2 regions of the Streptomyces sp. NPDC037288 genome follow, and region 1 is predicted to be linked to the other one. Evidence: riboswitches for the same ligand, from Rfam matches in the RefSeq annotation. Region 1 holds a riboswitch; the other holds the start of a gene.

Evidence for each region. A riboswitch is a leader RNA that binds a small molecule or an ion and turns the genes downstream of it on or off. The one in region 1 is predicted to bind glycine.
Region 2: it holds a riboswitch for glycine, as region 1 does, so the genes downstream of both, gcvP (aminomethyl-transferring glycine dehydrogenase) here and gcvT (glycine cleavage system aminomethyltransferase GcvT) in region 1, are expected to answer to the same signal.

Annotation. Positions count from the first base shown of each region.
Region 1 is NZ_JBVJVY010000025.1:39,463-54,819, reverse strand. Features, by position in the region: gene ACZ7GZ_RS26045 (enhanced serine sensitivity protein SseB C-terminal domain-containing protein) at 1-653, opposite strand, end outside; gene ACZ7GZ_RS26040 (enhanced serine sensitivity protein SseB) at 841-1,632, opposite strand; gene ACZ7GZ_RS26035 (AAA family ATPase) at 1,779-2,423, opposite strand; glycine riboswitch at 2,586-2,685, shown strand; glycine riboswitch at 2,686-2,798, shown strand; gene gcvT (glycine cleavage system aminomethyltransferase GcvT) at 2,840-3,967, shown strand; gene gcvH (glycine cleavage system protein GcvH) at 4,077-4,454, shown strand; gene glyA (serine hydroxymethyltransferase) at 4,469-5,752, shown strand; gene ACZ7GZ_RS26015 (L-serine ammonia-lyase) at 5,843-7,210, shown strand; gene ACZ7GZ_RS26010 (MFS transporter) at 7,378-9,012, opposite strand; gene ACZ7GZ_RS26005 (class I SAM-dependent methyltransferase) at 9,271-10,131, opposite strand; gene ACZ7GZ_RS26000 (VOC family protein) at 10,128-10,478, opposite strand; gene ACZ7GZ_RS25995 (ribbon-helix-helix domain-containing protein) at 10,480-10,659, opposite strand; gene ACZ7GZ_RS25990 (phosphatidylinositol-specific phospholipase C domain-containing protein) at 10,812-11,849, shown strand; gene ACZ7GZ_RS25985 (glycoside hydrolase family 25 protein) at 11,944-12,498, shown strand; gene ACZ7GZ_RS25980 (NADPH-dependent F420 reductase) at 12,509-13,171, opposite strand; gene ACZ7GZ_RS25975 (hypothetical protein) at 13,244-13,393, opposite strand; partial or broken gene ACZ7GZ_RS25970 (2-isopropylmalate synthase) at 13,432-13,764, shown strand; gene ACZ7GZ_RS25965 (EF-hand domain-containing protein) at 13,923-14,135, opposite strand; gene ACZ7GZ_RS25960 (ADP-ribosyltransferase) at 14,350-14,961, opposite strand; gene ACZ7GZ_RS25955 (YVTN family beta-propeller repeat protein) at 15,039-15,357, opposite strand, start outside.
Region 2 is NZ_JBVJVY010000055.1:3,411-18,767, forward strand. Features, by position in the region: gene ACZ7GZ_RS36990 (sugar phosphate nucleotidyltransferase) at 1-10, shown strand, start outside; gene ACZ7GZ_RS36995 (DUF881 domain-containing protein) at 146-1,063, shown strand; gene ACZ7GZ_RS37000 (small basic family protein) at 1,060-1,392, shown strand; gene ACZ7GZ_RS37005 (DUF881 domain-containing protein) at 1,398-2,246, shown strand; gene ACZ7GZ_RS37010 (FHA domain-containing protein) at 2,437-3,267, shown strand; gene ftsR (transcriptional regulator FtsR) at 3,311-4,048, shown strand; gene ACZ7GZ_RS37020 (bifunctional nuclease family protein) at 4,135-4,608, shown strand; gene ACZ7GZ_RS37025 (MerR family transcriptional regulator) at 4,838-5,482, shown strand; gene ACZ7GZ_RS37030 (DNA polymerase IV) at 5,537-7,060, shown strand; gene ACZ7GZ_RS37035 (PRC-barrel domain-containing protein) at 6,982-7,353, opposite strand; glycine riboswitch at 7,473-7,567, shown strand; gene gcvP (aminomethyl-transferring glycine dehydrogenase) at 7,742-10,627, shown strand; gene ACZ7GZ_RS37045 (TOBE domain-containing protein) at 10,683-11,102, opposite strand; gene ACZ7GZ_RS37050 (ABC transporter ATP-binding protein) at 11,130-12,353, opposite strand; gene modB (molybdate ABC transporter permease subunit) at 12,350-13,210, opposite strand; gene modA (molybdate ABC transporter substrate-binding protein) at 13,207-14,025, opposite strand; gene ACZ7GZ_RS37065 (molybdopterin-dependent oxidoreductase) at 14,232-14,720, shown strand; gene ACZ7GZ_RS37070 (TOBE domain-containing protein) at 14,749-15,144, opposite strand; gene ACZ7GZ_RS37075 (APC family permease) at 15,289-15,357, opposite strand, start outside.

The sequences.
Region 1 (15,357 bases):
ATCCACATCACGACCGGGTCGTACTCGTCGGTCATCGCGACCGTCGACACCGGCAGGCCCTCCGGGACCGCGCCGACGGACTGCTGCATCATCGCGCGCACCGAGTCGACCGCGGCCGGCGAGGTGTCGTACACGTCCAGGCCGATGGCGAGGTACGGCGCGCCGAGCGCCGGCTGCACCCAGGCGCGGCGCAGGGAGCGCAGGGCCGGGGTGCGGTGGGCGTTCTGCGCGAGCAGGGCGTAGAACTGCGGGACCTCGATGCCGGGTTCGGTCAGCCGGAGAGGCCCGGCGGGCTGGCGGTCCAGGCCCGTGGCGATGCGGCGCAGATCCAGCCAGGGGATGCCGACACCGCCGCCCGGGGCGTGCGGGTTGAGCCAGAGGCCGTAGTGGTCCGGGTAGAGGGTGCGGGCCACGTCGAGTCCGTCGACGACCTCGTACGACCGGTTCCAGCCGCTGACCGAGAGCTCCTGCGCGGAGGTGACGCACGGGGCGTACTGGAAGCCGTCGACCTCCATGTTTCCGTACTGGGCGTCCGGGGAGCCGGCCTGGCCGTGCCACAGGAGCATCCAGATCTGACCGGAGGACGGGGCGGCGAGGGCGCGCAGCAGTGCCTCGTAGGCGTCGTAGCGTCCGGGCGTGACCTGGCGCAGCATGTGCTCGACGCTGCCGCTGTGGCTCGCGCTCACCTGTCGTGCCCTTCTCTTTTCTTGCCCCGTGTGTGGAGACAGCTTATGCGCCCACCGGGGTGCGGCCTCGGGATCGTGCGCGGGTGCGGGGTTGCGGTGGGTCACCCGCGCAGTTCCCCGCGCCCCTGAGGTCCGCTGCGCCCCTGCCTGCTGATCAGTGACCGTACTGATAGAAGGGGCGGACGTTGTCCTTCAGCCAGCCCGCCACCGGGTCGTCCGTCACGTCCAGGAGGACGAGGTTGACCGGCCACCTGACCGGGACTTTGCCGAGGGCTCGGCCCAGGGCCTGCAGGGGGAGGGTGCGCAGGTCGCCCTCCCACTGGGAGAGTTCGACGCCGACGAACATCACCGGGTCGTCCGTCTCTATGGCGGCCAGGCAGCGGCGGGCGGCGAGGACCACGCCGGTCTCGGCGAACTCGGCGGACGCGGCGGAGAGGAAGTCGACCGGGTCGTCCTGCCAGTCGGGTTCGAAGAGGCGGACCCGGCCGCCGGTGCCGGGGCCGTCGAGCGGGGTGCGGCCGGTCCGGCACAGCTCGGCCACCGCCTCGGGCGGGAGCGGGATGCCGACCAGGGCGTCGGGGTTCACGGCCATGCCGACCTGCGGGGGCAGACCGCGGGCGAACTCCACGGCGGGGGCGATGGTGTACGACATGTGGGAGCCGGCCGCCTGGCGCAGCTGTTCCTCGGAGCTGAACACCGGGACGTACACCTGGCCGCCGATGTCCAGCGTGGGCAGGTCCAGCGGGCCGCTGTCGGGGCCGCCGCCGCCCGGCAGCGGGATCCACAGCAGGCTGCGGCCCAGGACCTCGATGATCCGGCCGGCCGCGGCGGGTATGCCGAGGGAGGCCGAGAGCACCTCCTCGAGCTCGTTGCCGGGCCAGCCGCCGTGCGGCTGGGGGTGCGCCTGTGCCGGGAAGTCCGCGGGAATGTCTGCCGGGAAGTCCATCTGCCTACCGCCTGCTGGAAGCCACTGCTGTGACCAAGAAGGCTAGCGGGTGGCTGTGATAGTCCCTCACCCTGTGCACGTCGTCCTCCTCGTCCGGTGCGTGCGATCTCGTCCGCTGCATGCGATGTCATCCGGTGAACGCGATCTCATCCGGTGAAGGCGATCCGCCGCAGGGTGTCCGCCGCCCCGCGGTCCAGCAGCACCGCGGATCCGCAGCCCGCGGGCAGCTCGCCCCGCTCGACCGTGTCGAGCAGCCGGGCGGTCGTACGGCGGTGACGGCGGAAGGCGTGGCGGGAGACGCCCCGGCCGCGGGACCGCTGCCCCTCGCGGGCGGTACCGGGCGCGACGTCGAGCAGGAGCAGATGGAGGGTGCCGCCGCGGCGGCGCGCCTCGCGGGCGAGCCAGGCGCGCACCCAGGGCTGGGTGCCGCAGTCGTGGACGACGAGCCCCTCCCCGGTGCGCAGGGCGCGGCGCAGGCCGGTGTAGTGGGCGAGGCGGACCAGCGGGCGGTAGAGGGCGTACGGGAGCGCGCGGGGCAGGCGGGCGGCGAAGCGGTCGCGCACGTCCTGGGAGTCGATGCGGCGGCCGGCGACCGCGCGCCGCATCAGGGTGGACTTGCCGCTGCCGGGCAGGCCGGTGATCACCGCCAGGTCCCCGGGGCCGAAGAGCAGCGCGTGCGGGCCGCGGCCGGCGCGGTCGCGCAGGTCGCGGACGACGGGGGCCGGGGCGGGACGCCGCCTCGGCACCGCGATGCCTGTGGTGGCGGTGGCATACACCGCGGTCCTGTTCACCGTGATCTTCCTCCCCTGTCGGCCCGGTAATGCTCATGCCCGCTATACGTAAAGAGAAGGTAATGAACGGCGGTGGTGGAGAGGTCCGCGTCCTGCCACAGGTCGGTTACAAAAGCCGGCTCGCCGTGCAATGATGTGGCCGCCAACTGCATACCGGCCGCTTGAATCCGCGCGGGAGAGTTCCTGGCAGCACTGCTGCCGGGGCGCCGAAGGAGCAAGTCCCTCCCTTGAATCTCTCAGGCCCCGTTACCGCGCGGGCGAGGCACATCTGAAAAGCGGGCCGCTGCGACAGTGGCTCCACCCAAGGTGCAAGCCGTGATCGTCCCTGTGGCGGTCCTGGCGAACCTCTCAGGTTCCGATGACAGATGGGGAGGAACGTTCCTCGCCTGTCTGCTTTCCTGGGAGACGACCGTCCGATGAGCAGTACCGAACCCCTTGAGCCGCGTCATACCGCGCTGGACGCGCTGCATCGCTCGCTCGGTGCGACCATGACCGACTTCGCCGGCTGGGACATGCCCCTGCGCTACGGCTCCGAGCGCGACGAGCACATCGCCGTGCGCACGAAGGCGGGCCTCTTCGACCTCTCCCACATGGGCGAGATCACCGTCACCGGCACCGGTGCGGCGGCCCTCCTCAACTACGCGCTGGTCGGCAACATCGCCTCCGTGGGCGTGGGCCGTGCCCGCTACACCATGATCTGCCGGGCCGACGGCGGCATCCTGGACGACCTGATCGTCTACCGGCTCGCCGAGACCGAGTACATGGTCGTCGCCAACGCCTCCAACGCCCAGGTGGTGCTGGACGCCCTCACCGAGCGTTCCGCCGGCTTCGACGCCGAGGTGCGCGACGACCGGGACGCGTACGCGCTGATCGCCGTGCAGGGCCCGGAGTCCCCCGGCATCCTGAAGTCCCTCACCGACGCCGACCTCGACGGCCTGAAGTACTACGCCGGCCTGCCCGGCACCGTCGCCGGCGTCCCTGCGCTGATCGCCCGCACCGGCTACACCGGCGAGGACGGCTTCGAGCTGTTCGTGAAGCCGGAGCACGCCGTGGAGCTGTGGCAGGCGCTGACCAAGGCCGGCGAGGGCGCCGGTCTGGTCCCCTGCGGCCTGTCCTGCCGGGACACCCTGCGCCTGGAGGCGGGCATGCCGTTGTACGGGCACGAGCTGACCACCGCGCTCACCCCCTTCGACGCCGGGCTCGGCCGGGTGGTGAAGTTCGAGAAGGAGGGCGACTTCGTCGGGCGCGAGGCGCTTGAGCAGGCCGCCGCCAGAGCTCAGGAGAACCCGCCGCGGGTCCTCGTCGGGCTGATCGCCGAAGGCCGGCGCGTGCCGCGCGCCGGGTACGCCGTCGTCGCGGGCGGTCAGGTGATCGGCGAGGTCACCTCCGGCGCCCCCTCCCCCACCCTGGGCAAGCCGATCGCCATGGCCTACGTCGACGCGGCGCACGCGGCACCGGGCACCGCGGGCGTCGGTGTGGACATCCGGGGCAGCCACGAGCCGTACGAGGTCGTGGCGCTGCCGTTCTACAGGCGCCAGAAGTAGACACTGGGCGCGGTCACCGTGTGACCCCGCGCACGTTTCCGCTGCTCACCAGCGGTTTCAGCAGTCCCCCCTTCATCAGCACTCCCGCGCGTACAGGAGAATTCAGGCCATGAGCAACCCCCAGCAGCTGCGCTACAGCAAGGAGCACGAGTGGCTGTCGGCCGCCGAGGACGGCGTCTCGACGGTCGGCATCACCGAGTTCGCGGCCAACGCGCTCGGCGATGTGGTCTACGCCCAGCTCCCCGACGTCGGCTCCACGGTGACCGCGGGCGAGACCTGCGGTGAGCTGGAGTCGACCAAGTCGGTCTCCGACCTGTACTCGCCGGTCACCGGTGAGGTCACCGAGATCAACGAGGACGTCGTCAACGACCCGTCGCTGGTGAACTCCGCCCCCTTCGAGGGCGGCTGGCTGTTCAAGGTGCGCGTCACGGAGGAGCCGGCCGACCTGCTCTCCGCCGACGAGTACACCGCCCAGAACGCAGGCTGAGGAGTCGTAGCCCGATGACCGTCCTGAACACGTCCCTGCACGAGCTGGACCCGGAGATCGCCGCCGCGGTCGACGCCGAGCTCGGCCGCCAGCAGTCCACGCTGGAGATGATCGCCTCCGAGAACTTCGCGCCGCTCGCGGTGATGGAGGCGCAGGGCTCGGTGCTGACCAACAAGTACGCCGAGGGCTACCCGGGCCGCCGGTACTACGGCGGCTGCGAGCACGTCGACGTCGCCGAGCAGATCGCCATCGACCGGATCAAGGAGCTGTTCGGCGCCGAGTACGCCAACGTCCAGCCCCACTCCGGCGCCTCCGCCAACCAGGCGGCCCTGTTCGCGCTGGCCCAGCCCGGGGACACCATCCTCGGCCTGGACCTGGCGCACGGCGGCCACCTGACCCACGGCATGCGCCTGAACTTCTCCGGCAAGCAGTTCGACGTGGTCGCCTACCACGTGGACGCCGCCACCGGCCTGGTCGACATGGCCGAGGTCGAGCGGCTGGCCAAGGAGCACCGCCCGAAGGTGATCATCGCGGGCTGGTCGGCGTACCCGCGTGAGCTGGACTTCGCCGAGTTCCGGCGGATCGCCGATGAGGCCGGCGCCTACCTGTGGGTCGACATGGCGCACTTCGCGGGCCTGGTCGCGGCCGGTCTGCACGCCAACCCGGTGCCGTACGCCGACGTGGTCACCTCCACCACGCACAAGACGCTGGGCGGTCCGCGCGGCGGCATCATCCTCGCCCGCGGCAAGGACTTCGCGAAGAAGCTGAACTCGTCCGTGTTCCCGGGCTTCCAGGGCGGTCCCCTGGAGCACGTGATCGCGGCGAAGGCGGTCTCCTTCAAGGTCGCCGCCTCGGAGGAGTTCAAGGAGCGCCAGCGTCGTACCGTGGAGGGTGCCCGGATCCTCGCCGAGCGCCTGACGGCGGCGGACGCCCGTGAGGCCGGCGTGAACGTCCTGACCGGCGGCACGGACGTGCACCTGATCCTGGTCGACCTGCGCGCGTCCGAGCTGGACGGGCAGCAGGCCGAGGACCGTCTCCACGAGGTCGGCATCACGGTCAACCGCAACGCCGTCCCGAACGACCCGCGCCCCCCGATGGTGACGTCGGGCCTGCGGATCGGTACGCCGGCCCTGGCGACCCGCGGCTTCACGGCCGAGGACTTCGCCGAGGTCGCGGACGTGATCGCCGAGGCGCTGATGGCGCCTTCTCCCTTCGGGGAGGCCGACGCGGAGGCCCTCAAGGCGCGCGTGAAGGCGCTCGCCGACAAGCACCCGCTGTACCCGGGCCTGAACAAGTAGGTCCGGACAAGTAAGTCCCCGGTGGGGCACTCGGAGGTGAGTGCCCGAGGGTGCCCCACCACCCCTGTACTGCTTTCTTGAGGAGTGACCGTGGCCATCTCGGTCTTCGACCTGTTCTCGATCGGCATCGGCCCGTCCAGCTCCCACACGGTCGGCCCGATGCGTGCGGCGCGCATGTTCGCCCGCCGCCTGCGCAACGAGGGCCTGCTGGGCTCGGTGGACTCCGTGCGATGCGAGCTCTACGGCTCCCTCGGCGCCACCGGCCACGGTCACGGCACGCCCAAGGCGGTCCTGCTCGGCCTGGAGGGCGCCTCGCCCCGCACGGTGGACGTGGAGACGGCGGAGGAGCGGGTGGAGCGGATCAGGACCGCGGGCCGTATCTCGCTCCTCGGCGAGCACGAGATCCCCTTCTCCTTCGACGACGACCTGATCCTGCACCGCCGCAAGGCCCTGCCGTACCACGCCAACGGCATGACGATATGGGCGTACGACACCTCGGGCGCGGAACTGCTCTCCAAGACGTACTACTCGGTCGGCGGCGGCTTCGTCGTGGACGAGGACGCGGTCGGCGCGGACCGCATCGTGCTGGACGACACGGTCCTGAAGTACCCCTTCCGCACGGGCGACGAGCTGCTGCGCCTGACGAGCGACACCGGCCTGTCGATCTCCTCCCTGATGCTGGAGAACGAGCGCGCCTGGCGCACCGAGGAGGAGATCCGGGCGGGCCTGCTGGAGATCTGGCGGGTGATGCGCGAGTGCGTCCAGCGCGGCATGTCCCGTGAGGGCATCCTGCCCGGCGGCCTGAAGGTCCGCCGCCGCGCGGCCGTCTCGGCCCGCCAACTGCGCGCGGAGGGCGACCCGTTGGCGCACGCGATGGAGTGGATCACGCTCTACGCGATGGCGGTGAACGAGGAGAACGCGGCGGGCGGCCGCGTGGTGACGGCCCCCACGAACGGCGCGGCCGGCATCATCCCGGCGGTCCTGCACTACTACATCAACTTCGTGCCGGGCGCCGACGAGGACGGCGTCGTCCGCTTCCTCCTGGCCGCCGGCGCGATCGGCATGCTCTTCAAGGAGAACGCCTCCATCTCCGGCGCCGAGGTCGGCTGCCAGGGCGAGGTCGGCTCCGCCTGCTCCATGGCCGCCGGCGCCCTCGCCGAGGTCCTCGGCGGCTCCCCGGAGCAGGTCGAGAACGCGGCCGAGATCGGCATGGAACACAACCTCGGCCTGACCTGCGACCCGGTCGGCGGCCTGGTCCAGATCCCGTGTATCGAGCGCAACGGCATGGCCGCGGTGAAGGCGGTCACCGCCGCCAAGATGGCCATGCGCGGCGACGGCTCCCACAAGGTGTCCCTCGACAAGGTCATCAAGACCATGAAGGACACCGGCGCGGACATGTCCGTGAAGTACAAGGAGACGGCGCGGGGCGGGCTCGCGGTGAACATCATCGAGTGCTGAGGAGGTAGGCCCTGACCAGCGCGTTCGTGTCGTTCGGCGCGGTCAGGGCCTTCGTGCCGCGGGCAGCCGCGGCGGCGGCGCTTCGGCCATCGTGCGGACAGCCGCGGCGTGAGCGCGCGGACTGAGACGACGAGGACTGAAGCTCGCTGCGTCGCCGACGCCCACCGTCAGTGGCTGCCCACGTCATCGCCCTTGTGAGCGGGTTGGCCGTCGGCCCCGGAACGGGGGGAGGCCCCGGGCGTGGAGCGGCTGCCTCGTCGATCGTGGTCCGGCTCCCGTGCCGGCCCCGTGGGCCGTCCCACCGGACGCAGGGCGATCACCAGTACAGCCGCTCCGAAGAGCGCGGCGAGCATGATCCAGACCGCGCCGACGTGCATGGCGTGGACGAACGCATCATCGGCGGCGTGCGCGAGAGCGGGCCGGTGGATCGCGGTGGCTACCTGCCGGGCCTGTTCGGCGGACACCCGCGCCCGGTCCTGCGCCGGCCCGGGTACGTCGCTCAGTGAGGGTTCGATCGTGTGCCGGTACACGATCGACATGATCGTGCCGCCCACTGCGATGCCGATCACGCTGCCGGTCTGCCGCACGGTGTTGGTGACGGCCGACCCGGCACCGGCCCGCTCCAACGGCAGGGAGCTGATCAATGCTGCCGTCACCGGGCCGATCACCATGCCGACGGAGAGGCCCTGGACCAACAACAGGATCTCGATCCAGACGAGCGGCGTGTGCAGTCCGAGCAACCCGTACGCGCCCATGGTCAGCGCCGCCACGGTGAGCGCCGGTGCGGCGACAGGGCGCAGCGACCAGCGGCGAACCAGACGCGCACCGAGAGACGCCCCCAGGGCCGCGCCGAGCGCGGTCGGGAGACCGGCCGAGCCCGCCTCCATCGGCGAAAAGCCGCGTGCGCCCTGCAGGTAGAACGCGTGATAGAAGGTGACGGCGGCCACGGCGAACAGGAGCAGTCCGAGCGCCGCGTTGCCGCCACCGAAGGTACGTTGCGCGAGCAGTCGGGGATCGAAGCTCGGCATCCTGGTCCGCAGTTCGACGAGTACGAAGGCGGCCAGCAGGGCCAGTCCGACGGCTATCGGCGCCCAGACATCCGTACGACTCCAGGCGGCCACCTGCCCCGCACGGATCAGCCCGTAGGCCAGCGCCGCGAGCCCGCTGATCGACAGCAACATCCCCGCCGGGTCCAGAGCCCGCGGGACGGGGCTGCGGAAATTCGGGACCAGCAGGGTGATCCCGGCCAACGCCACTACCACGACCGGGACGTTGACCAGAAAGACCGAGCCCCACCAGAAGTGGTCCAGAAGCAGCCCTGCCAACAGGGGGCCTGCAGCCATTCCGACACCGGCGGATGTCGAGGAAATGGCGATCGCGGTGGCCCGCGCGGGGCCGGTGAAGGTCCACATGAGGATGGCCAGGTTGGCGGGCATGATCAGCGCACTGCCCGCTCCCATCGCCGCTCGAGCGGCAATCAGCTGGCCTGCGTCGCTTGCGTACGCCGCCCACACCGAGGAACCGGCGAAGACCACCAGTCCGGTGGCGAGCACGGTCCGGTGACCGAAGCGATCACCCAGTGCGCCTGCGGTGAACATCAAGGTGGCGAAGGCCAGGGTGTACGAGCCTGTGGCCCATTGAAGCTCGGCCGGGCCGGCGGCCAGTCCACGGGCCGGGTCCGCGAGGGTCTCCAAGGCGGTGCTCAGGACGGTGTTGTCCAGCCAGATCAGCAGCGAGCACGACATGAGAACGGCAAGGATCAACTGCTGCCTGGACTTCGGCAGCGTCGGGGGTGTGGTCATGAATATCCTCGGATGCGATCGGCAAAAAGGACCTGACCGCTGGACGGTAGGCAATCGTCACACCCTTGTCAATTTATGAATACCCGTAACAGGCCGCCGTTTTCGGTGAGTTGGCGGGGTCATATCGCCCCGCCCTTTGTCAATTCCTGAGTGCCCGTGAAAAAACTGTTTCAGCGAGTCGCCGGGCCATATTTTCACGCCGCTGTCAATTTCTGACAGCCGAAATGCTGCGGCGGGCGCCATGGAGTGATGCGTCCGTCAGGTCCGGGCCAGCAGCAGGTCCTCCCCACTTGACGGGCGCAGGCCGTCGGCGCGGCCGGCGAAGTAGCGCTCGGCGTGCGAGGCGCCCGAGACGTGCCGGACGTCCGCGAAGCCGGCCTCCCGAGCCAGGTCCAGCATCGCGCGCGGGGTGTAGAAGCTGACGAAGGGGGTGCCGGACGCCCGGGCGCCCGCCTCGCTCGCCTTGAGGCCGGCGCGGTCGCGCTCGTCCACGAGTTCTTCCGGCAGCAGGAAGGTCATGGCGAGGGTCGTGCCCGGTGCCAGCCCGGCGACCTGGCGCAGGGTGGCGGTGGTGGCCTCCTCGGTGAGGTACATGGTGACGCCGGTGGAGGCGATGACCGCCGGGCGGCCGGGGTCGAAGCCCGCCGCGGTGAGGTGCTGCAGCCAGGAGCCGCCGCTCGCCTCGAAGTCCACCGGCACCAGGTGCAGCGGGGCCGGGACGCCGAGGCCCAGTTCGGCCAGGCGGCGGCGCTTCCAGGTCTGCGGGCCCGGCTGGTCGATCTCGAAGACGCGCAGGCGGGAGGCGGTCTTCGGGGCGCGCTGGGCGAAGGTGTCCAGACCGGCACCCAGGATGACGTACTGGTCGACCCCGCGTTCGGCCTGCTCGGCGACCAGGTCCTCGATGAAGCGGGCGCGGGCCACCATGGCCGCGCGGAACCCCCCGGTGGCACCGGGATCCATGTCCGGGCGGCTGCGCCAGTCCGGGCCGGGGTCCGCGAGCCGCAGGCCGATCTCGTCCTCGAACACGTGCGGCGGCGGGTCGGTCTGGACGTGCAGCGCCCGCCACAGGGCGCACCGCACCGCGGTGTTGTCCGGCGCCTCGGTCCGGTCGCCGGTCACGGCTGGTCCTTCCGGGGGGCCTGGAGGCTCCACAGCCGGCCGTCGGGGTCGCGGACCGTCATCATCCGCGTCCCGAAGTGGGTGTCCTCGAACGGTGTGACCACCTCGACGGCGGGGTCGGCGCGGAACGCGTCCGCGTCCGGCACCTTCAGCACGATCTGCGTCCGCGGCTCCCGGCCTTCGGGGACCTCGGCGATGAAGACACAGGGGCCGTCGCCGTTGCGGAACTGACCGGAGTTGTGGTCGGTCGCGAACTCCAGCTCGTATCCCAGGGCTTGGAAGAACCTGGCCGCCCTGCCCCAGTTGTGGGTCTCCAGGAACACGGCTTCGATGCCTTCGGTCGCCATGTCAGGTCTCCTTCTCGGTCGAGGGCTGTTCCTGTCGATGGGCGTCGCCGAGGTAGGCCCGCAGCGCGTCTGCGACCAGTGCCGACAAGGACATGCCCGACTCGATGGCGCGGTACTTGACCTGCTTGATCAGCCCGATCGGCAGGTACACGTTGAACTGCTTGACTTCCTCATCACCCACGATCGCAAGGCTAGCATGCTAGCAATCTAGCCGCCAGACGTGCCGTGCCCCGGCGCACCGCAGAGGGGCTGATGTTCCTCCAGGGGCTACCGCGCAGTAACCGCTCGCTCATACGCTGCGGCCAACTCGACACATCCGAAGGGGAGTTGGCTATGGGCGCAGTGAGACGGGTCGCGGCACTCGCGGGGGCGGCCGCGCTGCTGGCGACGGGGCCGGGCAACGCGCACGCGGCGGCGCCGAAGTTCTCCGGGACGACGGCCATCGGCACGCACAACGCCTACGAAAAGGCCAAGTACGCCTACTTCGCCCAGGCGTTGGACTCCGGCGCCTCGCTCCTGGAGCTGGACGTGTACGTGGACAGCCTCACTCACCGCTGGCGGGTCAGCCACAGCAACCCGCTGGGCAACGACAACAACTGCGAGGCCGCGAAGACCCCGGGCGAGCTGTACGGCAAGAGCCGCAACCAGGACCTCGGCAGCTGCCTGGACAACATGGCCGCCTGGAACCAGCTCCACCCCGACCACCCGCCGATCGTCATCAAGGTCGAGATGAAGGTCGGCTTCAACAACAACGCGGGGATGGGTCCGGACGAGTTCGACACGCTCGTCTCCCAGAAGCTCGGCAGCAGCGTCTACAAGCCGGCCGATCTGCTCGGCGGGACGTACCCCTCCCTCGACGCGGCCGCCAGGGCGGACGCCTGGCCCTCCCGCGACTCCCTCAAGGGCAAGTTCCTCTTCGAACTGATCCCGGGCACGGTGGAGCAGTCCAACCCGTTCGACCACTACTGGACGGACCAGGAGTACGGCGACCATCTGCGCGACCTCTACGCGGCCGGGAACATCTCACAGGCCGAGGCCTTCCCCGCGGTGCTGGGCGCGGCGGCCGGCGACCCCCGGGCAAGCCGCTGGACCTCCGACACCTCCATCCGGCCCTGGTTCGTGTTCTTCGACGGTGACGCGGCCACGTACGTCAACAGCGGCTACGACACCTCGTTCTACTCGACGAACCACTACATCTCGATCATGACGGACGCCGCGGGAGTCTCGCCGGCCATCTCCTCCACCAACCCGACGGACGCCGAAGTCGCCGCCCGGCTGGCCCTGCTGGCCAAGGACCACGCGAGCCTCATCACCTCCGACTGGTCGGCGAAGCCGGCCGCGGTCCTCGGTTCGGTGGCCGACCGGAGCTGACGTTCGAGCCCGTGGGGCGGATCGGGTGTGCCCTCGCGGGGCATCACTCAACCAGCACCTCCTTTCCCCCACCGGCACTTCAAGGAGTCCCCACATGCTCCGCGGCATCGACGTCAGCGCGTATCAGTCGTCCCCGTACGACACGAGCGGCCTCTCCTTCGCCTTCATCAAGGCGACGGAGGGCCGTTCGTACGTCAACCCCCGCGCCACCGCCCAGGCGAAGACCGCCCGCGACGCCGGACTGGTCGTGGGCTTCTACCACTTCCTGTGGCCGGGCAACCTCACCGCCCAGGCGGAGCACTTCGTGACCGCCGCCCCGTCGAAGGCGGGCGACATCCTCGCCGTCGACTGGGAGACCACCGGCGACGGCACCCACGCGAGCAACGCGGAGAAGGACGCCTTCATCAGGAAGGTGAAGGCCCTGCGGCCCACTCACCGGGTCGTCCTCTACTGCAACCGCGACTTCTGGCTGAACATCGACGACACGTCCTATGCCGGCGACGGCCTCTGGATCGCCGACTACGTCACCGCCGGCCACCCCCGCATCAAGGCGAAGTGGCGTTTCCACCAGTACAGCAGCAGCCCCCACGACAAGGACGTGGCGAACTTCGCCAGCAAGGCCGCACTGAGGGAGTGGGCCGCGCCGTAAGGCCGGACGGTCAGCCCCGGAAGGCCGCCGGGCGCTCCGGGGAGGCCTCGGCGAGGGCCTTCCGCACCCCCTCCACGCCGGCCCGGAGGCCGTACACGGGGGTGTCGGGCTGCTGGCGCCAGGAGTCGTCGATGCCGCCCGCGTCGACCGTGTCGAAGCCGAGTTCGTCGATGAGGGCGCGGACGGTTCGCTTGGCCTGCTCGTCGTCGCCGGCGACCGGGAGGGCGATGCGCTCGGGGTCGCCCGCGGGGCGGGGGCGGTCCAGGATGTCCTGGGCGTAGGTGCCGTTGAAGGCCTTGATCACCGGGTGGCCGAGGTGGCGTTCGGTCCAGCGGCTCTCGGTCAGGCCCCCGTCCTCGATGGCGGCGATACGGCCGTCGCGCTGCTGCGGGTAGTAGTTGCCGGTGTCGATCACCGCCACGCCCTCGGCGGCGCCGTCCAGCAGCCCGGAGGGGAGGTCCGGGACCGCCTTGAGGGGTACGGTGACGACCACGACCCGGGCACCCTTGGCCGCGTCCGCGGCCGTCACCGCGGTCGCGCCGGTCTCCTCGGCCAGTTCCCTGAGCGTCTCGGGGCCACGGGAGTTGGCCACGGAGACCTCGTGGCCGAGGGCGGTGAGCCGCCGGGTGAGGTTGCCGCCGATGTTCCCCGCGCCGATGATGCCGATCTTCATGACACACCCTCCGAGGTGTTCGATGCATGTGCATGCGTCTGTCGTAGGGCGACAACCCCGGAGGGTGGCGGGCTATTCCGCCGGCCGTGACGAACGGGCCCGGATCCGGTCCAGGCCGTCGAAGACCTCGGTGATCACCGGGCGGAGGGTGCCGTCCCGCACGACCGCCCCGCCGAGCTCGGCGAAACCGGAGCCGCCGATCGCGTCCAGGACGATGCCCACCGCCCCCGGGCGGCGTGACGGACCCGGACACACCCGCCATGGTCGACCTCAGCGACATCGACGCCGTGCGGGAGACCGTCGAGTACTGCAACCGGCTGCCCGTGCACCCGCGCCACCCGTACGCCGGCGAGCTGGTCCACACGGCCTTCTCCGGCACCCACCAGGACGCGATCAGCAAGGGGCTCGCCCACCATGCCCGGCGGGCGGCCGAGTCGGGGGTGCCCGAGCGGCAGGCGCCGTGGGCCGTGCCGTATCTGCCGATCGACCCGGCCGACGTGGGGCGGTCGTACGAGGCGGTGATCCGCGTCAACTCCCAGTCGGGCAAGGGCGGGGTGGCGTATCTGCTGCGCACGTACGCGGGACTGGACCTGCTGCTGGGGCGGCGGCTCGGCCGGGTGGACCTGCCAGGTCGGCAAGTGCTTCGGCCTCCCGCTGACGCTGGAGCGGCACGACGGGCGCTGGGTCGTCAGGATCCTGCGGACATGACAAAGGGGGGCCCGCCCCACCGGGAGGCCCCCCTTTGCGCACGTCACTTGTTGAGGTAGGCCCAGAACTCGTCGAAGGACAGGACCTTGTCGCCGTTGAGGTCCCGCTGCCTGATGATGGCCTCGGCGACCGTCTCCGTGACGTTCCAGTCACCCTCCTGGGCCAGGGCGGACTTGAACTCGGCCGCGGTGATGAACCCGTCACCGTCCGCGTCGATCCGCTGGAACTGCTTGCGTGCTTCCTCGATGTCCGCCACCGATCCGCCCCTTTTGGTCGTGTTTCTCATGCCGTGCTGGCGTACTGACGCTGGTCAGATTAACGGCCCGGCCAGACCTTCAGCGCCGCGGCCACCCGGCCGGACTCCTCCTGGCCCCTCGGGGGCTCCTGCTCACCCTTGGAAAACATCGCCGGGCGGGGGTGGGATCGGCCGTGTCCAGCCCGTGGGGCGGAGGCTCGAGGCTTCTCAGCCGTCAGTGCCAGGGCCGGTAGTGCGGATTGCTCTCGCAGTCGCTCATGATCTCGACCTTGGTCTTCTTGTCGACCGGGCAGACACCGATGACGTACTGCCGGGCGATCCCGCCGGGGAAGGCGACCTCGACCTGGTCCGCCCACTTGTGGGTGTCGCCGATGGTCTTGTTGACGTCGATCCCGCCCGGGGCGTCGATGTAGTAGTTGTAGCCCGACTTGTACCAGGTCTTGTACAGATCGTGGTCGTACGTCGTCGACACGTACGGCGAGGGCTGGTTGACCAGGACGTACTGTTCGATGTCGTACTGGCCGCCCACGACGTCCTTGGGGTGGAAGCCCTGCTCGAAGACGGTCGCGGGGCCGCGGCTGTCGCTGCGGTAGAGCGTGCCGCAGGTGTCGCGCCAGGCGGGCGTCGGGGTGATCCGGTCGAGGTCCACGTTCCGGTCGGCGGCGGCCTTGAGCCGGTCCTCGAACCGCGGGCACGAGGACGCGGCCTTGGCGGGAACGGCGGCCGGGTGCGGTGTCGCCGGGGCGGTGGCGGCGGTGGTGGCGAGGACGGCGCCGAGGGACAGGACGGCGGCGGCGACACGGCGCCGCAGACGGGTGAAGATCATGCCCAACACGATGTCGGCCGCCCGGCCGCGGCACATGGACCATCACCCGAAAGGCGGCGTGTCCGACTGACCCCGGTTCAGCGGAAGATGCCGGTGTGCCCCAGCGAGTAGCGGCCCGGCTGCGGGTAGACCGCGAGGCCGTGCGGGCCGCTGCCGACCCTGATCCGGGCCAGTTCCCTGCCGGTGCGGGTGTCGATGGCGTACACCTCGGAGTCGTAGCGGCCGGACAGCCACAGGATCTTGCCGTCGGCGGAGACGCCGCCCATGTCGGGGCTGCCGCCGCCGGGCAGGTGCCACTTCCCGGTGAGCCGCTTCCGGGTGAAGTCGTAGACGGAGATGGTGCCCTCGCCGCGGTTGGAGACGTACATCTCGCGGGAGTCGCGGCTGACGTAGAGC
Region 2 (15,357 bases), on a different contig from region 1:
CGGGCGGTAGGGCCGGAGGGTAGGGGAGTCCACACCACCGGACGGCAGAACCCACGCACGCGTGCGTGCCGGACAAGTGTCCCCGTGGGGGCCTGTCCGGCACGTCGGTGGGGCCATTCGGAGGTACTGGCCGCGACATGCGACGATGTGCGGCATGCCGCAGCAACCCCCCGTTCGGAGCAGCCCCACGCGGCCGCAGCGCCCGGACGCCTCCATGTCGTTGATCACCAACGTCATGGACCACAGCCTCGACGACGGGTACGCCGAGGCCGCCGCCCGGAAGAAGTCCCAGGGCGAGGGCGGGCTGCCCAGGACTTTGCGGGCGAAGCTGGGCCTCGCGTCAGGGCTCGTCCTCGCGGCGCTGGTCGTGACCGTCGGGGCGGCCCAGACGCGGGCGGCGGCGCCCGTGGTGGCGAAGGAGCACCAGGAGCTGATCGACCGCATCGACAGCGAGACCGCGGCCGCGGACAAGCTGGAGGGTACCGTCGACACGCTCCGGGACATGGTCGGCGCGCGCCAGCGGGCGGCGCTGAAGTCGAGTGGCGGCAGTGCGCAGGCGGACCTGGTGGATGTTCTGTCGGGCGCCACCGCGGTCCACGGGCCTGGCGTCAAGCTCGTCGTGAACGACGCCAAGGAGGCCAGCTCCGGCGGTGACGGCACCAATCCGAGGGAGACCTCGGGGTTCTCCGACACCGGCCGGGTGCGCGACCGGGACATGCAGCGCGTGGTCAACGGGCTGTGGGAGTCCGGCGCGGAGGCCGTCTCCATCAACGGGCAGCGGCTGACCGCCCTGTCGGCGATCAGGGCCGCGGGGGACGCGATACTGGTCGACAACAGACCGCTGGTGCCGCCGTACACGGTGCTGGCGGTGGGGGAGCGGAACAGGTTGAGCAACGGGTTCCAGAACAGCCCCGACGGCCTGTACCTGCATGCCCTGGAGCAGAACTTCGGCATCCGCGCCACCATCTCCACCGAGGGTGACGTACGGTTGCCCGCCGCACCCAGTGTGATCGTACGCACAGCACAGCCGAGCACCGACAAGACTGAGAAGGGCACATCGTGATCGCCGTACTGGGCCTCGTCGTGGGAGTCGTGGCCGGCCTGTTGGTCCGGCCCGAGGTTCCGGCGGTCGTCGAGCCTTATCTGCCGATCGCCGTCGTGGCGGCACTGGACGCCGTGTTCGGCGGTCTGCGGGCCATGCTCGACGGCATCTTCGACGACAAGGTCTTCGTCGTGTCGTTCCTGTCGAACGTGGTCGTCGCCGCGCTGATCGTCTTCCTCGGCGACAAGTTGGGCGTGGGCGCGCAGCTGTCCACGGGTGTCGTGGTGGTCCTGGGTATCCGGATCTTCTCCAACGCCGCGGCGATCCGCCGGCACGTTTTCCGGGCGTGACACCGATGAGCGAACAGAACGAGCAGAACGAGCAGCCGGAGCGGCCGGAGAACCGGCTGCGCAAGGAGCTGCCCGAGGAGGTGCCCGCGCGGGTGCCGGAGCCGGAGCCCGAGCAGCGGACGGAACAGCCGCTGACCGGCCGGCAGCGGCTGGTCAAGGGGCTGTGGCCGCCGCGGGTCACCCGGGCCCAACTCATCGTCGCGCTGCTGCTGTTCGGCCTCGGCTTCGGCCTGGCGGTGCAGGTGGCGTCCAACAGCGACAGCGGCAGCGCGCTGCGCGGCGCACGCCAGGAAGATCTTGTTCGCATCCTCGATGAACTGGATTCGCGTACCCAGCGTCTTGAGGACGAGAAGCAGGGACTCGAAAAGCAGCGCCAGGAACTGCAGAGCAGTTCCGACCAGGCAGCGGAGGCCCGCAAGCAGACGGCCGAGAAGGAGAGGCAACTCGGCATTCTGGCGGGCACCGTGGCGGCGCGGGGTCCCGGCATCACGATGACGATCGAGGACGCGAAGGGAACGGTCAAGGCGGACATGCTGCTCGACGCGATTCAGGAGCTGCGTGCGGCCGGTGCGGAGGCGATCCAGGTCAACGGGGTACGGGTCGTCGCGGGCACCTACTTCACGGACTCCGGCAACGGTGTCGGCGTCGACGGGAACAAGATCAACGCCCCCTATCGTTTCAAGGTCATCGGCAAGCCACAGGACCTGGAGCCGGCGTTGAACATCCCGGGAGGCGTGGTGCAGACACTGGAGAAGGAGCAGGCCACGGTGACCGTCGAGCAGTCGGACAAGATCGTCGTGGACGCCTTGCGACAGGCGAAGCGGCCTGACTACGCTCGGTCGTCCTCCCAGTGAACCGGTGGTGCATGGGGGACGTCGCGCAGGGGCATGAGGTTGCGGGGGGTCGGCGCACCGAAGGGGTGGTGCGTGATGGAAACTGTCTGGTGGATACGGACGTTGTGAGAATGTCCGGCTCGGCCGGTGTAGGCAATCAGGGTTCGTCCTGCCCCACGGGCGGGTCTGTTTCGGTCAAGGGGAATCGCCCGTGAAGTTGTTTGCGAAGTTGTTCGGCAAGAGCGCACGAGAAGGCAGCGGCAACGCGACCGCTCGGCATCGCGCACAGCCTGACGCGGAGGGCCAGCGCCCGCTGTTCCGGGACCAGGTCGCTGGTCCGGGCGGTGACATTTCCGGAGGTCAGGGCGGGGCGTCGGTTGACCCTGCCCAGTCCGGCGGCATAGGTTTCGGGCAACCGTCAACCTCAGGTGCGGGCGGAGGGTTCGCCCCCGGTCCGTACGCGTCCCATGCCCCGGCGGGGCAGCCGCAGCAGGAGGATCCGTCCATGTCGGCCCTGGTGTGTACGAGGTGCGGTAACCGCAATGCGGAGAACGCACGCTTCTGTTCCAACTGTGGTGCGCCGCTGCGCCCGGGAGTGGCGCCGGAGCGTGCCTCCGAGACGACGTCCACGATCTCGATCTCCGGTCTGGAGGCCTACGACTCCGAGGTCACCGGCCAGACGCAGATGCCGATGCTGTCGCCGGAGGCGCAGGCCGCGGTGGACGCGCTGCCGCTGGGCTCGGCGCTGCTGGTGGTGCGCCGGGGACCGAACTCGGGCAGCCGCTTCCTGCTGGACAGCGACCTGACCACGGCGGGCCGTCATCCGCAGAGCGACATCTTCCTGGACGACGTCACGGTCTCGCGTCGGCACGTGGAGTTCCGGCGTTCCCCGGACGGCTCGTTCACGGTGGCCGACGTGGGCAGTCTGAACGGCACGTACGTCAACCGGGAGCGGATCGACCAGGTCGCTCTGTCGAACGGTGACGAGGTGCAGATCGGCAAGTACCGGCTGGTGTTCTACGCGAGCCGGCAGGGCATCTGACCCGCCCCCGGACCGGCGTCCGGGGGGACCCCAGGGAAGGTCCATGCTTCAAACACCGAGCGGCGGTGCCGGAAGCGGTACCGCCGCCAGGGACAGTGGGCTGATGAGCATCGGCACGGTGCTGAACGCGCTGCGCGACGAGTTCCCCGAAGTCACCATCTCCAAGATCCGTTTCCTGGAGGCCGAGGGGCTCATCGAGCCGCAGCGGACCCCTTCGGGGTACCGCAAGTTCAGCGCCGGGGATGTCGAGCGCCTGGCGCATGTGCTGAGGATGCAGCGGGACCACTATCTGCCGCTCAAGGTGATCCGCGAGCGGCTGGACGCCATAGAGCGGGGTGAGGCCGTCCAGCTGCCCCTCGTGGGGCGTCAGCGCACCGCGGAGGACGTTCCGGAGCCGCCCGGGACGCCCACGGTGGCCCGGGTGGGCAGGGCCGAGCTGCTGGCGGCCGCGGACATCGACGAGGGCGAGCTGCGGGAGTGGGAGTCGTACGGGCTCATCGCTCCTCTGGAGGACGGGGTGTACGACGCCGAAGCCGTCACCGTGGCCTCGCTCGTCGCCGAACTGGGCCGGTTCGGGATCGAGCCGCGCCACCTGCGGGTGATGAAGGCCGCCGCCGACCGCGAGGCCGGTCTCGTCGACCAGGTGGTCGCCCCGCTCAAGCGCCACCGCAACCCGCAGACCAGGGCGCACGCCGAGGCCCGTACGAAGGAGCTGGCGGCGCTCACCGTGAAGTTGCACGCGGCACTGGTGCAGACCGCTCTCGGTGTGCGGCTGCCCTGAGCTCCGGCGGCTCCCCGGCGGCCGGATCGGGCACCTGTTCCCGGCCCGACTACCCAAACATCCCGGGCACGGCCTAGGGTTGCTGTGTGAACGAGCTCGATGTCGTAGGTGTCCGGGTCGAAATGCCCTCCAACCAACCGATCGTGCTCCTGCGCGAAGTGGGAGGCGACCGTTACCTCCCCATCTGGATCGGACCGGGGGAGGCGACGGCGATCGCCTTCGCCCAGCAGGGCATGGCCCCCGCCAGGCCACTGACCCACGACCTGTTCAAGGACGTGCTGGAGGCCGTCGGCCAGGAGCTGACCGAAGTACGCATCACCGATCTGCGGGAAGGCGTCTTCTACGCGGAGCTGGTCTTCGCCAGCGGCGTCGAGGTCAGCGCCCGCCCCTCCGATGCCATAGCGCTGGCCCTGCGCACCGGAACGCCGATCTACGGAAGTGACACGGTGCTGGACGACGCCGGCATCGCCATTCCGGACGAGCAGGAGGACGAGGTGGAGAAGTTCCGCGAGTTCCTCGACCAGATCTCGCCCGAGGACTTCGGCACCAGCAGCCAGTGATCATGAGCGGCCGGTGAGCGCCGATCCCCGGTGAGGCGGGCATGTGCCACCGGCCATTGAGGGCGTCCTACGGCTTCCCCCGAACGCATTCGGCTAGCCTTTCCCCGCGGTGGGACACGGGAAACCACTCCTAGGGTGATTATCACTCGGCGTGCCGAGTGTGGCGATCGTTGACGCACCCCTGGTGACTGCCTACCGTCGTGAAGGCAGGTCAAGGACGGAGGTCGGCGTGAGAACCAGCGGCGACGGTACGGCTGGGGGTGCTCCCGTGCGCGGTTTCGGGGAGAGCGGTCCGTACCCGGTTCACGGCAGCGCGGTGGATCACGCTCCGCACCGGCCGACGGCGGTGCCGAACGGCGGAGGGGCGGCGTCCATGACATCCGAGCAGATCGGCTATCGGGGGCCCACGGCCTGCGCGGCCGCCGGCATCACCTACCGACAGCTCGACTACTGGGCCCGCACCGGCCTGGTCGAGCCGAGCGTGCGGCCCGCCTACGGGTCGGGAACCCAGCGGCTGTACAGCTTCCGAGACGTGGTCGTCCTGAAGATCGTGAAGCGGTTCCTGGACACCGGGGTCTCGCTGCAGAACATCCGCGCCGCCGTGCGGCACCTCAGGGAACGCGGTTTCCGCGACCTGGAGCGGATGACGCTGATGAGCGATGGCGCCACGGTCTACGAGTGCACCTCGCCGGACGAGGTCCACGCCCTGCTCCAGGGCGGCCAGGGCATCTTCGGGATCGCCGTCGGCGTGGTGTGGCGCGACGTGGAAAGCGCGCTCTCCCAGCTGCACGGCGAGCGCATCGACACGGGCGAGACGCTCGTCGGGCACAACCCGGCGGACGAGCTGGCGCGGCGCCGCAACCGGGCGGTCTGACGCCGGTCCTCGCGGGGCCGGGCATTGTCAGTGCCGTGGGGCAGCATCGGAGATGTGAGAAACGCGCCCACGATCCTGCATCTCGACATGGATGCCTTCTACGCCTCGGTGGAGCAGGCGTCCAAACCGAGCCTGCGCGGGAAAGCGGTCGTCGTGGGCGGCCTCGGACCACGCGGGGTGGTGGCCACCGCGTCGTACGAGGCGCGGGTCTTCGGGGTCCACTCGGCGATGCCCATGGCCCAGGCCCGCCGGCTGGCACCCAACGCCGCCTATCTGGTGCCGCGCTTCACCCTGTACCGGGCGGTCAGCGAGCAGGTGATGGCGCTGTTGCGGGAGCTGTCACCGCTGGTGGAGCCGCTCAGCCTGGACGAGGCGTTCGTGGACCTGGAGGCCGGCGGGACGGCCTGGGACGAGGAGTCGGCGCGGCTGACCGCGATCAGGCTCCGCGCGGACATCCGGGCGGTCACCGGGCTCACCGGATCGGTCGGGCTCGCCGCCTCCAAGATGCTCGCGAAGATCGCCTCCGAGCAGGCCAAGCCGGACGGTCTGGTGCTCATCGAGCCGGGGTCCGAGCGGGCCCTGCTGGAGCCCATGCCGGTGCGGACCCTGCCCGGGGTCGGGCCGGCCACCGGCGACCATCTGCGCAGAGCCGGGATCACCACGGTCGGGGAACTGGCTCAGGCGGGCGAGGACGAGCTGGTCCGGCTGCTCGGCAAGGCCCACGGGCACGCGCTGTACGCCATGGCCCTGGCCCGTGACGAGCGGCCCGTGGTGGCCGAGCGCGAGGCGAAGTCGGTGTCGGTCGAGGACACCTACGACGTGGACATCCACGACCGGCTGCGGATCGGGCTCGAGGTGCAGCGGCTCGCCGACCGGTGTGTGGGGCGGCTGCGCGGGGCCCGGCTGGCGGGGCGGACCATCGTGCTGAAGGTGCGGCGGTACGACTTCTCCACGCTGACCAGGTCGGAGACGCTCAGGGGGCCGACGGACGATCCGGCGGTCGTGCGGGAGGCGGCGGCGCGGTTGCTGGACTCCGTGGACACCACGGGCGGGGTACGGCTGCTCGGCGTGGGTGTGTCCGGGCTCGCCGACTACACGCAGGAGGACCTGTTCGCGCAGGCGTTGCCCTCGCGGGCTGCGGAGACGCCGGAGGAGGACGTGACTGAGACCGTGGCTGAGGCCGTTGCGCAGCAGCCGGAGCCGGTCGGACGGCACTGGCGCGCCGGGCAGGACGTGCGGCATGCCGAGTACGGGCCCGGGTGGGTGCAGGGGAGTGGGCTGGGGCGGGTGACCGTGCGGTTCGAGACGCCGCAGTCCCCTCCGGGGAGGGTGCGGACGTTCTTCGTCGATGACCCTGCGCTCGAGTCCGCTGATCCGTTGCCGTTGGTTTCGGACCTCGCCGGCACGCCCGCCCGTCCCGGTCAGCCGAGCAGCGGCCGACACGAGGCTCCGCCCCGGACCCCGCAGAGGGATGAGGAGTCGGGGACCCCGCAGAGCGATCAGCTCTCCTCCGAGCCCGCCAGCTTGCCGAAGTCACGGTCCGGGACGGACGGAGGGGGTGCCACGTCCAGGCCGTAGTGGTGGTAGAGCTGGAGTTCCTGTTCGGGGGAGAGATGGCGGCCCACGCCGAAGTCGGGGGCGTCCTTGATCAGGGTGCGGTCGAAGGGGACGTGGAGGGAGCCTTCGATCAGTTCGCTGGGCTCCAGGGGGACGAAGGCGTCCCGGGAGAACAGGCCGGTGCGTATGGCCGCCCACTCGGGCACGCCGGTCGCGTCGTCGAGGTACACCTCGTCGATGGTGCCGATCTTGGTCCCATTGCGGTCGAACGCCTTGCGGCCGATCAGGTTGCGCGGATCGATCTCGGTCTGCACGGTCCCTCTCCCTCCACGTGGTCGCAACTCATCCGTAAGCACTACAAAAGAGCACATTCAGGGAGGCGGCCACTCGAAGGCTCGGGCGTTGACCTCGCTGGTAGGCTGACAGCGGCTGCTGACCCCGTGCGGGAGAGTCCTCCGACCACCTCGGAGGCGCCGAAGGAGCAAATCCTCCCCGGAATCTCTCAGGCTCACGTACCGCACGGACGAGGTCACTCTGGAAAGCAGGGCGGGTGTCGACGGCTTCCGCTCTCACCGACGGTGAAAGCCGGGACTCTCGGGTCCCCGGTGAAGCTCTCAGGTTGAGATGACAGAGGGGGAGGCCGTCGGGGCACCCGCGCCGTGGTGCCCCTCAAAGGTCGCGTCAGACCAGGAGGCCTCCGCAATGACCGCCCACCGCATTCCGCTCTCGGAGCTCGAAGCGGGCATCCCCTTCGAGCAGCGCCACATCGGGCCCGACCAGGAGGCGTGGGCCAAGATGCTCGCGCACGTCGGCTACGGCTCGCTGGACGAGCTGACCGCCGCCGCGGTCCCTGATGTGATCAAGAACGCCGACGCCCTCGACCTGCCGGGAGCCCGCACCGAGGCCGAGGTGCTCGCCGAGCTGCGCTCGCTCGCCGACCGTAACCAGGTCCTCGACTCCATGATCGGCCTGGGCTACTACGGCACCTTCACCCCGCCGGTCATCCTGCGCAACGTCATGGAGAACCCCGCCTGGTACACCGCGTACACCCCGTACCAGCCGGAGATCTCGCAGGGGCGGCTCGAGGCCCTGCTGAACTTCCAGACCGTGGTCGCCGACCTCACCGGTCTGCCCACCTCCGGCGCCTCCCTGCTCGACGAGGGCACGGCCGCCGCCGAGGCGATGTCCCTGTCGCGGCGCATGGGCAAGAACAAGAAGGGCCTGTTCCTGGTCGACGCGGACGCGCTGCCGCAGACCATCGCCGTCATCGAGACGCGCGCCGAGCCGACCGGTGTGGAGGTCGTCGTCGCCGACCTCAGTGAAGGCATTCCGGCCGAGCTGGCCGAGCGCGAGATCAACGGCGTGCTGATCCAGTACCCGGGCGCCTCCGGTGCCGTACGGGACATCAAGCCGGTCATCGACCAGGCGCACGAGCTGGGCGCCCTCGTCACCGTGGCCGCCGACCTGCTCGCGCTGACCCTGCTGACCTCGCCGGGCGAGCTGGGCGCGGACATCGCCGTCGGTACGACCCAGCGCTTCGGTGTGCCGATGGGCTTCGGTGGTCCGCACGCGGGCTACATGGCCGTGCACGAGAAGTTCGCGCGCAGCCTGCCCGGCCGCCTCGTGGGCGTCTCCGTCGACGCCGACGGCAACAAGGCCTACCGGCTCGCGCTGCAGACCCGTGAGCAGCACATCCGCCGGGAGAAGGCCACCAGCAACATCTGCACCGCGCAGGTGCTGCTCGCCGTGATGGCCGGCATGTACGCCGTCTACCACGGGCCGGAGGGGCTGAAGACCATCGCCCGGCGCACGCACCGGTACGCCACGATCCTCGCCGCGGGCCTGAAGGCCGGCGGTGTCGAGATCGTGCACGGCGCCTTCTTCGACACCCTCACCGCGCGCGTGCCCGGCAGGGCCGCCGAGGTCGTCGCCGCCGCCCGGGCGGGCGGCGTCAACCTGCGGCTCGTCGACGCCGACCACGTCTCCCTCGCCTGCGACGAGACGACCAAGCGGGCCCAGCTGGCCGCCGTGTTCTCCGCCTTCGGTGTCGAGGGCGACATCGAGGGGCTGGACGCGACCGCCGAGGACACCCTCCCCGAGGCGCTGCTGCGCACCGACGTCTACCTGACCCACCCGGTCTTCCACCAGTACCGCTCCGAGACCGCGATGCTGCGCTACCTGCGCAGGCTGGCCGACCGCGACTACGCGCTCGACCGGGGGATGATCCCGCTGGGCTCCTGCACCATGAAGCTCAACGCGACCACGGAGATGGAGCCGGTCACCTGGCCGGAGTTCGGGCAGCTGCACCCCTTCGTGCCGGCCGAGCAGGCCGAGGGCTACCTCACGCTCATCCGTGAGCTGGAGGAACGTCTCGCCGAGGTCACCGGCTACGACAAGGTCTCCCTGCAGCCGAACGCCGGTTCCCAGGGCGAGCTGGCCGGTCTGCTGGCCGTACGGGGCTACCACCGGGCCAACGGTGACGAGCAGCGCACGGTCTGCCTCATCCCGTCCTCCGCGCACGGCACCAACGCCGCCAGCGCCGTGATGGCCGGCATGAAGGTCGTCGTCGTCAAGACCGCCGACGACGGCGAGATCGACGTGGCGGACCTGCGCGCCAAGATCGAGCAGTACCGCGACGAGCTGGCGGTGCTGATGATCACCTACCCGTCCACGCACGGCGTGTTCGAGGAGCACGTCGCCGACATCTGCGCCCAGGTCCACGAGGCCGGCGGCCAGGTGTACGTCGACGGCGCGAACCTCAACGCCCTCGTCGGCCTCGCGAAGCCGGGCCACTTCGGCGGTGACGTCTCGCACCTGAACCTGCACAAGACCTTCTGCATCCCGCACGGCGGCGGCGGCCCCGGGGTGGGCCCGGTCGCGGTCCGCGGGCACCTGGCGCCGTACCTGCCGAACCACCCGCTGCAGCCGGCCGCGGGCCCGGAGACCGGTGTGGGCCCGATCTCGGCGGCGCCGTGGGGCAGCGCGGGCATCCTGCCCATCTCCTGGGCGTACGTCCGCCTCATGGGCGGCGAGGGCCTCAAGCGCGCCACGCAGGTGGCCGTGCTCTCGGCGAACTACATCGCCAGGCGCCTGGAGCCGCACTACCCGGTGCTCTACACCGGCCCCGGCAACCTGGTCGCGCACGAGTGCATCATCGACCTGCGCCCGCTGACCAAGGCGACCGGCGTGAGCGTGGACGACGTGGCCAAGCGCCTGATCGACTACGGCTTCCACGCGCCGACCATGTCCTTCCCGGTGGCCGGCACGCTGATGATCGAGCCGACCGAGTCGGAGGACATCACCGAGCTGGACCGGTTCTGCGACGCGATGATCGCCATCCGCGCGGAGATCGAGAAGGTCGGCTCCGGCGAGTGGCCGGCGGAGGACAACCCGCTGCGGGGTGCCCCGCACACGGCCGCCGCGCTCGGCGACGAGTGGACGCACGCCTACAGCCGTGAGGAGGCCGTCTTCCCGGCCGGTGTCTCGGCCGCCGACAAGTACTGGCCGCCGGTGCGCCGTATCGACCAGGCCTTCGGCGACCGCAACCTGGTCTGTTCGTGCCCGCCGCTGGACGCGTACGAGGACTGAGCGAGCGGTGGCTTCCAGGGCCCCGTCCGGTTTTCCGGGCGGGGCCCTCGCCGTGTCAGGCCGTCGCCAGGGACACCTCGGTCGCCTTGATGAGGGCGATCACGTCGGAGCCCACGAAGAGGCCCAGGTCGGTGGCGGCGTCCTTGGTGATGGCCGCGGTCAGTTCACCGCCGGGGACGGAGATCTTCACGGAGGCCATCGCGGCGCCGGTGGTGAGGCCGACGACCGCGCCGGGGAGCTGGTTGCGGATCGACAGACCCTCCACGCGGTGCGTGGCGAGGGAGACCTCGGTCGACTTCACCAGGGCCCGTACGGGTGAGCCGGGGGCGAGGGCGAGGTCCTCGGCGGACTCCTTGGTGATGGCCGCGGTGAGGTGCTGCCCGCCGTCCAGGCGGAGCTTGACGGTGGCCATGGCCTCGCCCGGCTGGATCGCGGTCACCGTGCCGGGGAGCTGGTTGCGGATGCTCAGGGTCATGGGCACCCACGGTAGAGCGCCGCCCGATCAGGCCGGGTACGCGTGTGTCTGCGCCGCTTTCACCGTCGCCCAGACGGGTGCGCCGGGGTGCAGACCGAGGTCGGCGGCGGCGACCGTGGTGAGGTCGGCGGCGAGGGGGAGTTCGCCGGCGAGGTCGGCGCGGATCTGGTCGCCGTGCGTCTCCAGGCCGGCCACCCGGCAGCGCCAGAGGTTACGGGCGCTGGCTCCGGTGGGCCGGTCCCGGAACAGGGTGACGGCGCTGGGCGGGAAGGCCACGAAGACCGGGCCGGACAGGTCTTCCGTGGTGGTGATCGAGGGTCCCGCGTCGAGCCGTACCGTGTGCCGGTCGGCCTGTCCCCGGTAGAGGTTGAGGCCGACGAGCTGGGCGATGTAGTCGGTGCGCGGACGGCGGGCGATGTCCGCCGGAGTGCCCTCCTGGACGACCCGGCCGTGCTCTATCACGACCAACCGGTCCGCGAGCACCATGGCGTCCAGCGGGTCATGTGTGACGAGGACGGCGACCGCCTCGAAGTCGGCGAGGTGGCGGCGGAGTTGGGCGCGGACCTCGAGGCGGGTGCGGGCGTCGAGGGCGGCGAGCGGTTCGTCCAGGAGCAGTAGCCGGGGGTGGACGGCCAGGGCGCGGGCAAGGGCCACGCGCTGGGCCTGGCCCCCGGAGAGGCGGCGGGGCTTGGCGCCCGCGTGGTCGGTCAGGCCCATGCGGTCCAGCCAGGCCGCGGCCTGTGCGCGGGCCTCGGCCTTGGTCACGCCGTGGCAGCGCGGGCCGAAGGCGACGTTGTCGAGGGCGGACAGGTGGGGGAAGAGCAGGTAGTCCTGGAAGACCACGCCGACCGGGCGGGACTCCGGGGGAGTGCGGTCCAGGGCCGCGCCGTCGAGGCGGAGATGGCCGTCGGTGAGGGGGGTGAGGCCGGCGAGGGCGCGCAGGGCGGTGGTCTTGCCGGCGCCGTTGGGGCCGAGGAGGGCGACGACGTCTCCGGGGGCGGCGGTGAGGGTCACTTCCAGGCGGAATGCGGCTCGGTCGACGACCAGGCGGGCGTCGAGGCCGGCTGTGGGCGGGTGCGGGTGTGTGGTGGGTTGCCGGCTTCCGGCCGGCTCCGGGTTCCCGCCCGCACCATCCGTGCGGCTCTCGTCGTCGGGTGCGGGCGGCCCCTGCGGAGGCTCGGCGCCGACGGCCGCGGGTGGTTGCTGTGGGGGCTGAGCGCCGTGGGGCGCTGTCGGGTGCGGGTTTGTCATGATGCTGTCATCCACCGGTCTCTGAGGCCCGCCAGCACCGCGACCGACACCGTCAGCAGGACCAGGCTGAGGGAGATGGCGGCGTCGGGGTCGTTCTGCAGGGCCAGGTAGACCGCGAGGGGCATGGTCTGCGTACGGCCGGGGAAGTTCCCGGCGAAGGTGATCGTCGCGCCGAACTCGCCGAGCGCCCGCGCCCAGGCCAGGACCGCACCCGCGGCGATGCCGGGCGCGATGAGCGGCAGGGTGACCCGGCGGAACGCGGTGAACCGGGACGCGCCGAGCGTGGTCGCCGCCTCCTCGAAGCGCGGGTCGGCCGCGCGCAGCGTGCCCTCGACGCTGATGACCAGGAACGGCATCGCGACGAACGCCTCCGCGATCACGACCCCGGTGGTGGTGAACGGCAGGGTGATCCCGAACCAGGCGTCCAGCCACTTGCCGATGACCCCGTTGCGGCCGAGGGCCAGCAGCAGGGCGACACCGCCGACCACCGGCGGCAGGACCAGGGGCAGTGTCACCAGGGCCCGTACGAGGCCCCGGCCGGGAAACTCCGTACGGGCCAGCAGCCAGGCCAGAGGCACGCCCAGGACGAGGCTCACGGCCGTCGCCGCGCTGGCGCTGACCAGGGACAGCTGAAGCGCCTGCCACACCTCCGTGCTGGTCAGCTGGTCCGGCAGGCTGTGCCAGGGCGCGCGGACCAGCAGCGCGAGCGGCGGCAGCAGCAGGAACGCCAGCGCCAGCAGGGCCGGCAGCAGCAGCGGCAACGGCACTCCGCGCCGGCCCCCCGTGCCGACGCGGCGCCGCCGCGGCCGGCCCGTGCGGGGGCCGGCCGCGACGCCGGGCTCGGGGAGCGAGGTCACGGCTTGAGGAACCCGGCTTCGCTCAGCGCCTTCTGGCCCTCGGCGGACTGCACGAGGGCGATGAACGCCTTGGCGGCCTCGGCGTTCTGGCCGTGCTTCAGCTGGACGATCGGGTAGTCGTTGATGGCCTTGGCGGACTCGGGGAACTCCACGCCCTCCACCTTGCCACCCGCCGTCTTCACATCGGTCTGGTAGACGACCGCGGCGTCGGCCTCCTTGAGCTCCACCTTGTTCAGGGCGCTCTTGACGTCCTGCTCGTAGGAGGCCGGGGTGAGCTTGAGCTTGGCGGCGTCCAGAGCCTTCTGCGCGGCGGCGCCGCACGGCACGGTCTTGTCGCACAGGACGACCTTCAGGCCGGACTTGGTCAGGTCCTTCAGGGAGGACACCTTGTCCGGGTTGCCCGGCAGGGTGGCGATCTCCAGCTGGTTGCGCACGAAGGTGGCCGGGGTGCCGACCGCTTCCTTCTTGTCCGTCACGATCGCCATGGTCTTGGGGCTGGCGGCGGCGAAGACGTCCGCCGGGGCACCGCCGGTGATGCTCGCGGCGAGGGTGTCGCTGCCACCGAAGTTGAAGCTGACCTTGGTGCCCGGGTGGGCCTGCTCGAACTCCCTGCCCAGAGTCGTGAAGCTCTCTTTCAGGGAGGCGGCGGCGAACACGGTGACCGTGCCGGACAGCTTCGGTGAACCGGAGCCGGTCTTGGCCGGCGTCGTGGAGGAGTCACCGGAGGAGGAGCAGGCGCTGAGTGCCATCAGGGCGGCGGCTCCCGCACCGGCCAGCTGCAGCATGCGCCGGGTCCGGCGCACGGAACGGGTCATCACGGATGTACTCCTCTGGTTCTGCGGAACGACGGTCGCGCCCTGTCACGGCCGGGGGCACCGGCCGTGCGGCGATGATACTGCCGCATCTGCCAGCCGTAAGTCTCCTGTCTCTTCGCATGAGCTGCGAACCTGCGAGTTGTAGCTTGCATGTGCGTTTGCACGGAGGGCGACGGCGGGTACGGTGCTGCGGGAGGTGGTCGCAGGTGACGCTCGCGGAACTCGCCCTGACCGGCGATCTGGCCCGGCCCGCCCGGCTGCGGGTGCCGGACCTGCTGCACTGGCCGCAGCACCGGGTGGAGGTCAGCTTCGAGTGCGCGACCAGCGGCATCCAGCACCACCGGTTCGCCGGCCCGCGCCTGTACGACGTCCTCACCGACGCGGGGCCCGGGTTCGACCCGGCACGGCGCAAGGACCGGCTGCGCTTTCTCGTCGCCGTGACCGGTACCGACGGCCACCACGCGGTGCTCTCCTGGGCCGAGATCGATCCGGACTTCGCGGACGCGCCGGTCCTGCTGGGCGTGCGTGTCGACGACACCCCGCTGGACGCGGCCGGGCCCCAGCTGGTGCTGCCGCAGGACCGGTGCGGGGCCCGGCACGTCAGCGGGATCTCGGCGATCCGGGTGGACGGCGGTTACCGCTGTGAGGCTCCAGCGCCGGTCACGCCCGGTCACGCGTCACCGGCAGCTCCATGAGAACCGCACCCCCACGCGTCGGGCGGTGTCAGACCCGGTCGATGTGGACGTTGGTGGACTTCACGCGGGCGGTGGCCTCCATGCCGACCTCCAGGCCCAGTTCCTCGACGGCCTCGCGGGTCAGGAGCGACACCAGCCGGTGCGGGCCGGCCTGGATCTCCACCTGGGCGGCGACGTCACCGAGCTTGATCGCCGTGACGATGCCCGGGAAGGCGTTGCGCACGGAGGTGTAGGAAGGGTCCTCCTCGCTGCCGCCCGCCTTGGCCAGCTCCACCGAGAACGCGGCCAGGTCCCTGCCGTCGACGAGCCGCCGCCCGGCCTCGTCGCGATGGGTCGCCACCCGGCCCGCGTCGGCCCAGCGGCGGGCGGTGTCCGGGCTCACGCCGAGAAGCCGTGCCGCCTGGCCGATCGTGTAGGACTGCATGCCGGTCACGATAGGGCCATCAGCGGGGAACCGCGGACGTGGGGTGAGACGGTGGGTCGGCGGACAGGCCGCGTCCGGGCGGTGGTCCGGACGGGGGCCCACCCGTACGGCGTGCCCCGCCGGCCCTGTCGGGGCGTCGCAGTCTCACCCGGTGTGCACCCGCGGGCGGCGCACCCGGTCCGGTTCCGCCTCGCGCAGCACTTCGCGGGTGAC